One region of the Microbacterium sp. NPDC056003 genome, then DNA from elsewhere that is predicted to be linked to it. Evidence: predicted binding sites of a transcription regulator. Region 1 holds the regulator's gene; the other holds the start of a gene.

Region 1 (5,665 bases):
GCCCTGGCGCTGCGCGACGAGATCGCCGACCTCGAAGCCGCCGGCATCGGCGTGATCCAGGTCGACGAGCCGGCGCTGCGCGAGCTGCTGCCGCTGAAGAAGGCCGATCAGCCGGCGTACCTCGAGTGGTCGGTCGGCTCGTTCCGACTGTCGACAGCGGGAGCGGCCGTGGCCACCCAGGTGCACACGCACCTCTGCTACTCGGAATTCGACGTCGTCATCGACGCGATCGCCGCGCTCGACGCGGACGTGACGTCGATCGAGGCCGCGCGCAGCCGCGGCGAGGTGATCGGCGACATCGCGGAGTCGGGCTTCACGCACGGCGTCGGCCCGGGCGTCTACGACATCCACTCTCCGCGCGTCCCGTCGCCCGCCGAGGTCGCCGAGCTGCTCGACCGCGCCGCGACCGAGCTGCCGCTGCGGCAGGTGTGGGTGAACCCCGACTGCGGTCTGAAGACCCGCGGCTACGACGAGACCGTCGAGTCGCTGCGCAACATCATCGAGGCGACGCGCACGATCCGCGCGAAGGTGGGTGCGGCGGTCTAGTTCTTCGCGTCCTGCGAGAGCGGATCGGATGCCGCGGCCACCTCGGCCGCGGCATCCGTGCTCACCGGCTCGGGCTCGATGATGTCGCTCTCGACCACGATGTCGCCGTCGTCGGGGTGCTCCTCGTCGCGGCGCTGCAGCAGCTCGAGGATCCACGCGACGGCGAACGCGACCACGATCACGAGCACGACGTCGCCGAACGACAGCGGCCGCAGGGCGAAGAGCCACAGCACGGCGAGGACGGCGATGATCGTGCGCACGAGCACACGTGAGCGTGCGAGCCAGGCGCCGAAGCCGCGGGTGTCGAGCCCACGGGCGGCGAGCTGCCGGCGGGCCGAGGAGTTGACGGAGCGGACCGCACTGCGGGCGCCCTGCGCGGCGGCGGAGCGGCCCATCGCCCAGCCGAGCAGCGCGACGAACACGCCGAGGACGCTCAGCACGATCGCCGTCTGCGTCATCGCGCCGACGACCTGCGCGTAGATCACGCCGAGCCCGTCGGGGGAGAGGCCGAGGTCGGAGGCCACCGTGCCCATCACGGTGTCGCCGACCGAGAGACCGATCGCGAGCGCGCCGGCGCCGATCGCGATGGCGAGTCCCGTGCCGAGCACGGCGAGGCTGCGCCGACGGGCCAGGGCGATTCCGAGCCCGAAGAGAAGGATGGTGAGGACCGGGAGCCACCAGCCGAGTGACGTCGCGAGGGCGTAGCCGGTGCGGATGGCGGCGAGGTTGTCTCCCTTGCCTACGATGACGACCCTGTCGATCTCGGGGATGAGCTGTGCGGCGCTCACGCCCCGGTCGACCAGACGCTGTTTGACGGCGTCGACGACGGCGCCGAGCTGGATGCCGACACCTTCATCGGTGCGCACGACAAGGCCCCCGCCGTCCGACGTCGCCGCCGTGGTGAGGGCGCGATGGGCGGCGCGGGTCGCGGTGGCCCACACGTCGGAGAACGCATCGGACTCCACGACGCGGGTGACCGCCTCGTTGACCAGATTCTCGAGGCCGCTCGCCGCCGGGGCCTCGAGCAGGCCGAGGGCCTGGGCGGCCCGGGGCGGGAGCCCCAGGTCGGCGATGCCGTCGAACACGTTGGCCGTCAGGGTCTGGAAGTCGACCTGGTCGTTGATCGCCTCCATCGCCTCGTCGATGACCATCGCCTGCACGGCGCGGTCGTCGACGAGCGGAGCAAGGGTCGCGACGAACGCGTCCTCCTCGACCAGCTGGACCCGCGCCCACGCCGTCACGATCGACACCGGGACGAGGATGGCGGCGATGACGATGCACAGCGCAGAGACCCAGGCCCGCCATCGTCCGCCGGAAGGGGCCGGCGTTGCGGCGGCGCTCTCGGCCGCGAGCCGTGCGTTCTCCCGTTCGAGCTCGCGGATGCGTGCTTCGAGCGTGTGCGCGTCAGCGGTGTCGATGTCGCTCATGCCGCCATTGTGGCGGACGCCGGCTCATCGCGCCGGAGTTTCACCCGCCGGGGGTGATCAGACGGCGCGGAGGACCGCCACGACCTTGCCGAGCACCACGGCCTCGTCGCCCAGGATCGGCTCGAAGGCCGAGTTGCGCGGCAACAGCCACGTGTGCCCGTCGCGCTGGCGGAACGTCTTCACCGTCGCCTCGCCGTCGAGCATCGCGGCGACGATCTCGCCGTTGTCGGCTGTGGCCTGTGAGCGCACGACGACCCAGTCTCCGTCGCAGATGGCGGCGTCGATCATCGAGTCGCCCGACACCTTCAGCATGAACAGGTCGCCCTTGCCCACCAGCTGGCGGGGGAGCGGGAAGATCTCCTCGACCTGCTGCTCGGCCGTGATCGGGACGCCGGCCGCGATCCGGCCGACGAGGGGCACGAGCGCTGCGTCGCCCACCGCGGGGGCTGCGTCGTCGGGGTTCTCGGTGGAGGCGCCCGGCAGGTCGATGAGCACTTCCATCGCGCGCGTCTTGCCCGCGTCGCGTCGCAGGTAGCCGCTCAGCTCGAGCTGGTTGAGCTGGTGCGTCACGCTCGAGAGCGACTTCAGCCCGACCGCGTCGCCGATCTCGCGCATGCTCGGCGGGTAGCCGTGGCGCGCGATCGAGCGCTGGATGACCTCGAGGATCGCGAGCTGCTTGTCGCTGAGGCTCTTGCGGCGTCGCGTCTGCGGCCTCTCGCGCCCGGTGGCGTCGCTCATGTCCGGCTCCTGTCTCGCCGCCCCGGAGGGGCTCCGGAAGTGCAGCGGTCTTCGAATGTCGGAGGCCCGTGGTGGGGTTCTCGTATCGAAACCGTATCCGGATCCGACGCTCGAAGGGAACACCGCGACCGCGTGTCGCGTTCGAGAGATCGCACCCGGATCGGCCCCTTGACATCGTAGAACATCGAAGATAACTTCGGTACAGAGATTCGCATCCTCTGCTCCCGGCCGAGCGGCGGGTGCGAATCTCTCCCCAGCAGGAGGAGCAGAACATGAGCACCATCGGCATCACGTCGCCCGCTTTCCCGGGTTCCGCCTTCACGCGCCCCGCACGTTCCACGCGCCTGCGCCTCACGCTCCGCGGTCGTCGCGTGCTCGCGACGCTCGCTGCGATCCCCGCCGTCGTCGCGATCAGTCTCGCGATGATCTCGGGCGGCAGTGCTCTCGCCAGCCGCGACGCGGGCACACCGGCGCAGTCGTTCTCCACCGTCACCGTCTCCTTCGGCGACACGCTGTGGTCCATCGCCGAGACCGTGGCCCCCGAGGCAGACCCCCGCGACGTGATCGACGCGATCGTCCGCCTCAACGCGCTCGAGGGCGTCTCGCTCGAAGCCGGGCAGAGTCTGGCGATCCCGGCCGAGTACGACTCGAGCCGCTGACCTCGGTCCGGCGGTGCGGCTCGCGGCAGCGGGCGGCGCCGAGCCCCGCATGCCGAGCCGTCTCGCGCCGACACACGCGGCGGGTGGGCGGTACCGCCCCCGTAGCATGGGAGGGGTGAGTCCACGTCTCGAAGACCTGCCCTTGCGCGACGACCTCCGCGGAATGACGCCCTATGGCGCTCCGCAGGCGCCGCTGCCCGTCGCGCTGAACGTCAACGAGAACACGCATCCCGTCCCGCAGGACGTGGCCGACGACATCATGGACTCGATCGCACTCGCGCTGCGGGACGTCAATCGCTACCCCGACCGCGAGTTCACGGCACTGCGCGAGGGCTTCGCCGACTACCTCGGCCACGGGCTGACGAGCGAGCAGATCTGGGCCGCGAACGGCTCCAATGAAGTGCTGCAGCACGTCCTGCAGGCCTTCGCCGGACCTGGCCGCACCGCGTTCGGGTTCGCGCCGACCTACTCGATGTACCCGCTGCTCACTCGCGGGACCGGCGCGACGTGGGTCGCCGGAACCCGTGCCCCCGACTACAGCGTCGACGCCGCGGACGCGGCGGCGCAGGTGGCGGATGCCGCGCCCGACGTCGTCTTCCTGTGCGCGCCCAACAACCCGACCGGCACTCCGCTCGGCCTCGACGTGATCGAGGCGGTCTACGACGCGACCGAGGGCGTGGTCGTCGTCGACGAGGCGTACTTCGAGTTCGCGCCGCGCGAGGAGCGGTCGGCGCTCACCCTCCTTCCCGGCCGGGAGCGGCTCGTCGTGTCGCGCACGATGAGCAAGGCCTTCGCCTTCGCCGGGGCGCGCGTCGGATACCTCGCCGCCGACCCGACTCTCATCGACGCCCTGCGCCTGGTGCGACTGCCGTATCACCTGAGCGCGCTGACGCAGGCCGCGGCATCCGCTGCTCTTCGTCACGCTCCCACGATGCTGCGCATGGTCGACGAGATCGTCGCGCAGCGCGATCGCATCAGCGCCACCGTCGAGGCGCTCGGCTACACGCCGCACGAGACGTGGACGAACTTCGTCCTGTTCGGCGGAGTGGCCGACCCCGCGACGACGTGGCAGGCGCTCTACGATCGCGGCGTACTGATCCGCGACGTCGGGATCCCCCACCACTTGCGCGTGACCGCGGGCACCGAAGAGGAGACCACCGCGTTCCTCGACGCACTGGCCTCGGTAGAATCGACATCATGAGCGCCGCTCCGCGTACCGCGTCCCTGCGACGCTCCACCAGCGAATCGACCGTCGAACTCGAGCTCGACCTCGACGGCACCGGCCGCAGCCGGATCGACACGACGGTGCCGTTCTTCGACCACATGCTGACGGCGTTCGCGAAGCACTCGCTGACCGATCTCACCGTCCGCGCATCGGGTGACACCGAGATCGACGCGCACCACACGGTCGAAGACATCTCGATCGTGCTCGGGCAGGCGATCCGCGAGGCCCTCGGCGACAAGTCGGGCATCTCGCGCTACGGCGACGCGCTGGTGCCTCTCGACGAGGCCCTCGCGCAGGCGGTGGTCGACATCAGCGGCCGCCCCTACCTGGTCCACGAAGGTGAACCGGTCGGTTTCGAGCACCACCTCATCGGCGGCCACTTCACGGGCTCGCTCGTGCGTCACACGTTCGAGGCGATCACGTTCAACGCCGCCCTCACGGTGCACGTGCGCGTGATCTCGGGCCGCGATCCCCATCACATCGCCGAAGCGGAATACAAGGCGTTCGCCCGTGCTTTCCGCCAGGCCAAGGCGCTCGACCCGCTGGTCGAAGGCATCCCCAGCACCAAGGGCGCTCTGTGAGCTCGCAGCCGCTGGTCGCGGTCCTCGACTACGGATCGGGCAACGTGCACTCGGCCGTCAAGGCGCTGGCCGCCGCCGGTGCCGACGCGCGCCTGACGTCCGACCGCGACCTCGTCCTCGAGGCCGACGGGCTCGTGGTGCCCGGCGTCGGCGCCTTCCGTGCGGTGATGGAGTCGCTCAAGGCCAGCCGCGGCGACGAGCTGATCGGCCGCCGGTTGTCGGGCGGGCGCCCGGTGCTCGGCATCTGCGTCGGCATGCAGGTGCTGTTCGAGCACGGCGTCGAGCGCGGCGTCGACACCGCGGGCATGGGGGAGTGGCCGGGAGCCGTCACAGAGCTCGATGCGCCGGTGCTGCCGCACATGGGGTGGAACACCGTCGACGCGGGCGAGGGGTCCCGCCTCTTCCGCGGGATCGAGGACGAGCGGTTCTACTTCGTCCACTCGTACGGGGCGCAGAAATGGCTGCTCGACGTGCAGCCGCCCTTCCCCG
Region 2 (5,665 bases), on a different contig from region 1:
GGGCACGAGCTCGACGTCATCCGTCAGGCGCACCGCGTGCGCGGCGCCCACGGCGGCCGCGGGCCGTTCGCCGCCATCGCCCGGTGGTTCGGATACATCGTGCCGCTCATGGCCGGTGCGATCCGGCACGCCGAGCGGGTCGCTCTGGCGATGGACGCGCGCGCGTTCGGCGCGCACCCCGACCGCACCGAGCGTCACCTCGTGCCGTTCCGCAGCCGCGACGCCGTGTTCGTCGTGCTCTTCTGGGTGGTCTCGGCCGGGCTGTTCTGGGCCCTGTTCCCCTGGGGCCTCGCCTAGCGCCGGGCCCCAGCATCCCATCCCTCCCCGGCTCACCTGTCACGAAGTGCCGAGCGGGGCGGCACTTCGCGACAGGTGAGCATCCGGATGCCCCGACCCGGCCGGGAAGCCACGTGAGAGGGCACAGGCGACGGATGCCGCGGCCCGAGCCCTTCGAGAGGGGCCGGGCCGCGGCATCCGGAACCGCGTCGTCAGCCTGCGATCAGCGCTTGCCGACGATCTGACGGCTGACGAGGTCGCGCATGATCTCGTTCGTGCCGCCGTAGATGCGGTGCACGCGGGCGTCGAGGAACGCACGGGCGATCGGGTACTCGGTGATGTAGCCGTACCCTCCGTGCAGCTGCACGCCGATGTCGAGCAGCTCCCACTCGCGGTCTGTCGACCAGAACTTGACCTTCGCGGCCTCCTCGGCCGTGAGCTTCTGGTCCTTGTAGAGCATCATCGCGCGGTCGTTGTACGCCCACATCACATCGACGGTGGTCGCCATGTCGGCGAGCTTGAAGCGCGTGTTCTGGAAGTCGGCGATCGGCTGGCCGAAGGCCTCGCGGCTGAGCACATACTCGCGCGTCCAGTTGAAGGCGGCCTCGCCGGCAGCAGCGGCCGCGACACCGATCGACAGGCGCTCGAGGGGCAGATTCATCATGAGCTGGATGAAGCCGAGGCCTTCCTTGCCCCCGATGAGGTTGGCTTCGGGCACGAACACGTCGCTGAACGAGAGCTCGGCGGTGTCCCAGCCGTGGAAGCCCATCTTCTCGAGCTTCTTGCTGTGGTCGAAGCCTTCCATGCCGTCCTCGAGGATGAGGAGGCTGAACGCGTCGGGACGGTTGCCCTCGCCGGTCTTGACGAACGTCACGACGATGTCGGCCGTCTTGCCCGACGAGATGAACGTCTTGGCACCGTTGACGATGTAGCCGCCGTCGACCTTCTTGGCGGTGGTCTTGATGCCGCGCAGGTCGCTGCCCGCGCCCGGCTCGGTCATCGCGAGGGCGCCGAGGATCTCGCCGGTCGCCATGCCGGGGAGCCACTTCTCCTTCTGCTCCTGGGTGCCCATGTGCACGATGTAGGGAATCGCGAGGTCGTCCTGGATGCCCAGCGCACCGGCCAGCGACCCGAGGCCCGCACCGATCGTCTCCTCGAGCACGATCGAGCGGAAGCGGAAGTCCTGCAGCATGCCCGCGCCGCCGAACTCCTCCGGAACCGACAGCCCGATGATGCCGGACTGGCCCGCGGCGAGCATGGTCTCGCGGTCGATCTCGCCCGCGGCATCCCACTGCTTGCGCTTCTCGTCGGACGCGTAGCGCTTGATGAACTCCTTGACGACGTCGCGGAACGCGTCGTGGTCCTCGTCGTAGATGTTGCGCTCCATATGTGCGCCTTCCTCTCGTCTTCGAGCATGTCGTCGGCGCGCGGTCGTGCCGCTCACCCGTGGCTCGACTCGATCATAAAGGCCACGCGCGGTGAGATCGGGGCGTCTGTGAGATCGCGTCCTAAGGATCGTGAAACTGGGTACCGCTGTTTGTGGGATGCCTCAAACCGGCCCGGACCGGCCGTTTCACCGTGCCCGCGAGCGGCGTCGAACGCGACTCAGCCGACGTAGCCGGGGGCGGGCTCGAGCCCGAAGAACTCTTCGAGCGAGGTCCATCCACCGTCGTGGTACGCCCGCGAGAGCTCGGGGCCGATGTACCGCAGGTGCCACGGCTCCGGCGAGTAGCCGGTGACGCCGGTCGCGCCCGCGACGTACCGCACGATCCAGCCGTGCTCCCACCCGTGCTCGACGATCCACGCGCCTTGCGCCGTCGCGGCCAGGTCGTCGAGCGTGCCGCAGCCACCCGCGCAGGCGACGACGTCGCCGGCGAGGCCCGACTGGTGCTCGCTGTGACCCGGCCGCGCGCTCACCAGATCGGCGCCGTCCTGGCCCCGCTGATCGACGTGGCGTCCGTAGCTCCCCTGCTGCGTCGAGTAGGAGCGGAAGCCGCTCTCGAGCGCGATCTCGCCGACGCCGGCTTCGCGCGCCGCGGTGACCATGGCAGTGAGCGCGGATGCCGCGTCCGACCGGAGTGCCCCGCCTTCGATGCTCCGCACACCGTCGGGCATGACGAGTCCCGTCGGGCGGTAGTCGACGGGCGAGTAGGGACGCGCCTTGTTGACGACGGTCCACACGCGCGTCGGATCTCCGAGGTCGACGCACCTCGCCCGGCCCTCGGCGACCGCGGAGCGGAACGACTCGGCACCGCCCGCCGCCGTGATCGCGCCGGCGTCGTCGTGGGCCTCGAGGGCGCTCATGACCTCGGGCACGCCACAGATGTCCGCGGCGACCTGCATCTGCTTCACGACCGGCACCGGAAGGGCCGAGACCGACGGTGGCGCGTCGGACAGCAGCTGCGCCTGGGCCGCGACATCCGGCGTGCCTCCCGAGACGAGCGCCGTCACGGCTGCGGTCGACCCGAGAAGCAGGGCGCCGCCCACCGCGATCAGCAGCGCGACGCCGCCGCGCGCGAACCGCGGACGAACATGCCGCGACGGGGGACCCTCGGCGCCGTCGGCGGTCAGCAGTCGCTCGGCCCGCGCCGCTCGTCGAGCGCTCTCGCGCACCATCGGCTCGGTCCGGCGACTGCGCCGGAGCGCACCCGGCTGGGCAGAGACCCGCGAGCGCGACGTCGCGCGTGTGGCCGGCGACCCGTACTGGGCGACGGCCGCGCGGACCTCGGCGGGCAGGAGGAAGGGACTGGCTTCCGGCGCGCGCGCGACGGGCGGCGCGTCCTCGTCTTCGGGAAGGACGAATCCCCCGAGTCCCTCGGGCGCCGTCCTGCGGGCGCGCCGAGCAGCCTCTTCGCGCTGCTCTCTGGCGGCACGACGAGAAACCGGGGAGTCGGACGAACCGGGCGCCGTCACCATGCCATTCTCACCCGAGTCGGCGCCCGGCACAGGGAGGCGCGACCACGGCTGTGCGGTGTTCGATCGCGCGGTGCGCGCTGTTGACATACTCTCGAACATCTGTTCCCATTGATGGATGAGGTGGCAGGGGCAGGAATTGGGAGTGGCGGATGCCGCGGCCCTGCCCGGCCTCGAGCACCTGAACGGCCTCGTCCAATCGGTGACCACACCCGAGTTCGCCGGGGTGACGTTCCACGAGGTCCTCTGCAAGACCGCGCTCAACCACGTTCCCGGCGCGTCGGCGATGCCGTTCGACTGGACCGTGAACCCCTATCGCGGATGCAGTCATGCCTGTGTGTACTGCCTGGATCCGTCGACGATGATCCTTATGGCAGACGGCCGAAGCAAAGCGCTGCGAGACCTCGCGGTCGGCGACATGGTCGTCGGGACCCAGCGAGAAGGCTCGTACCGGCGATACACCGCCGCGACCGTCTCTGCGAAGTGGTCTACACGGAAGCGCGCTCACCGCGTGCGGCTCGCGGACGGCACCGAGCTGATCGCGAGCGCTGACCACCGATTCCTGACGGAGCGCGGCTGGAAGTATGTGCGGCCCGCGCCCAGCGGCTCGCCTCAGCGGCCGTTCCTGACGACGAACAACAAGCTGCTGGGTTTCGGCATGGGCCCGACGGCCATCGACCACTCCGAGTCCCCGGCGTATCGCACGGGCTATCTGACGGGCATGATCCGCGGCGATGCCATGATGCTCAAGCGCGAGTATCCGCGCACCAACGGCCGTGGGACCTACATCGCCCACCGCTTCCGATTGGCGCTCGCCGACACCGAGGCTCTGGACCGATCGCGGCGCTACCTCGCGAGGAGCGGAGTGACGACGAACACTCGCGTCTTCGCCGAAGCCACCGCGAACCGTCGAGCGATGGACGCGATCTTCACGTCGCGCGCCGCTGACTATGAGGCCATCACGTCTCTGGTGTCGTGGCCGCAAGACCCGTCGCCGGACTGGCGCCGCGGCCTCCTGGCGGGCGTCTTCGATGCGGAGGGGAGTTGCAGCCAGGGGATTCTGCGCATCTCGAACAAGGATCCTCAGATGATCGCGGCGATACACAACGCGCTGGTCGCCTACGACTTCGACGTCGCGATCGAGCCCATCCGACCGAACGGCGTCACGTCCGTGCGGCTCCGCGGCGGCCACGCCGAGCGCCGACGATTCTTCGAACTCGTCCAGCCGGCGATCACGCGAAAGCTCGCACTTCTCGGGGCTGCCGTGAAGTCGGATGCCCCACTGCGGATCGTGTCGATCGAGGACCTCGGCGAAACCGTCGACATGGTCGACATCACGACGTCGACCGGGGACTTCATCGCCAACGGCGTCGTGAGCCACAACTGCTTCGCCCGCGGCACACACGAGTACCTCGAGCTCGATGCAGGCCGCGACTTCGACAGTCAGGTCATCGTCAAGATCAACGTCGCCGAGGTGCTCGAGAAGGAACTGCGCCGCGGCTCCTGGGCGCACGAGCCGGTCATGCTCGGCACCAACACCGACCCGTACCAGCGCGCCGAGGGCCGCTACAAGCTGATGCCCGGCATCGTGAGCGCGCTGACCGAGTCGGGAACCCCGTTCTCGATCCTCACCAAGGGCACGCTCCTGCGCCGTGACCTGCCGCTGCTGCGCGAGGCCGCGGCATCCGTCCGGGTATCGATCGCCATGTCGATCGCGATCTTCGACGACGCCCTCCAGCACCTCATCGAGCCCGGAACGCCGACCGCTGCCGCGCGGCTCGAGACCGTGCGCGCCGCGACCGAGGCGGGCTTCCACGTGACCGTGTTCCTCATGCCGATCATCCCCCATCTCACCGACTCGATCGCAGCGATCGACGACGCCCTCACTCGCATCAAAGCGGCCGGCGCAACCCGCGTGGTCTACGGGGCGCTGCACCTGAGGCCGGGCGCGAAGCAGTGGTTCATGCAGTGGCTGGAGCAGCAGCATCCCGAACTCGTGTCGTCGTATCTCGGGCTGTACCCCGGCGCGTCCGCCAACGCTCCGAAGGCGTATCGCGCTTGGCTCGCGAAGCGCGTGCGCCCCCTGCTGCGGGTGCACGGCCTCGACGGCCGAGCCGAGGACGACCACCCGCGGGGCACCCCCGTCTCGGGACTCGCCGCTCGGGCGGACGCCCGGGCGTCGGGGATCGTCACGACCTCGCGCGGGCGAGCGTCTGCGGCGGCCGTCGCCGAGCCGCGACTTTTCTAGGGGCGGGAGAACTGAGCCGCGGCCTCCGCCTGAGCAGGCTCCGGCACGGTCACGGGCACGGCGACGAACTCCAGCACGGCGTCGAGGAACACGTCCGATTCCAGGACGCGGTTGTGGCCGAGACCGCGCGTCTCGACGACCTCGGCTGCGGGGTTGGCGTCAGTGATACGCGTGAGCTCGCCGAACGGCACGACGCGGTCGCCCTCGTCGTGGACGGCGAGCAGTCGC

What was found. The regulator LexA, encoded in region 1, represses DNA repair genes until DNA is damaged. The targets are predictions, from matches to a motif close to TCGAACANNTGTTCGA.
Region 2: a site for LexA is predicted at 3,284-3,299, ahead of ACFC1W_RS05220 (intein-containing Rv2578c family radical SAM protein). Genes of this name have one in related genera too.

The regions. Positions count from the first base shown of each region.
Region 1 is NZ_JBHJXQ010000003.1:29,891-35,555, reverse strand. Features, by position in the region: gene metE (5-methyltetrahydropteroyltriglutamate--homocysteine S-methyltransferase) at 1-546, shown strand, start outside; gene ACFC1W_RS12535 (hypothetical protein) at 543-1,973, opposite strand; gene lexA (transcriptional repressor LexA) at 2,031-2,711, opposite strand; gene ACFC1W_RS12525 (LysM peptidoglycan-binding domain-containing protein) at 2,984-3,370, shown strand; gene ACFC1W_RS12520 (histidinol-phosphate transaminase) at 3,486-4,571, shown strand; gene hisB (imidazoleglycerol-phosphate dehydratase HisB) at 4,568-5,176, shown strand; gene hisH (imidazole glycerol phosphate synthase subunit HisH) at 5,173-5,665, shown strand, end outside.
Region 2 is NZ_JBHJXQ010000001.1:1,136,334-1,141,998, forward strand. Features, by position in the region: gene ACFC1W_RS05205 (energy-coupling factor transporter transmembrane component T) at 1-297, shown strand, start outside; gene ACFC1W_RS05210 (acyl-CoA dehydrogenase family protein) at 500-1,663, opposite strand; gene ACFC1W_RS05215 (M15 family metallopeptidase) at 1,882-3,192, opposite strand; gene ACFC1W_RS05220 (intein-containing Rv2578c family radical SAM protein) at 3,308-5,437, shown strand; gene ACFC1W_RS05225 (alpha/beta fold hydrolase) at 5,434-5,665, opposite strand, start outside.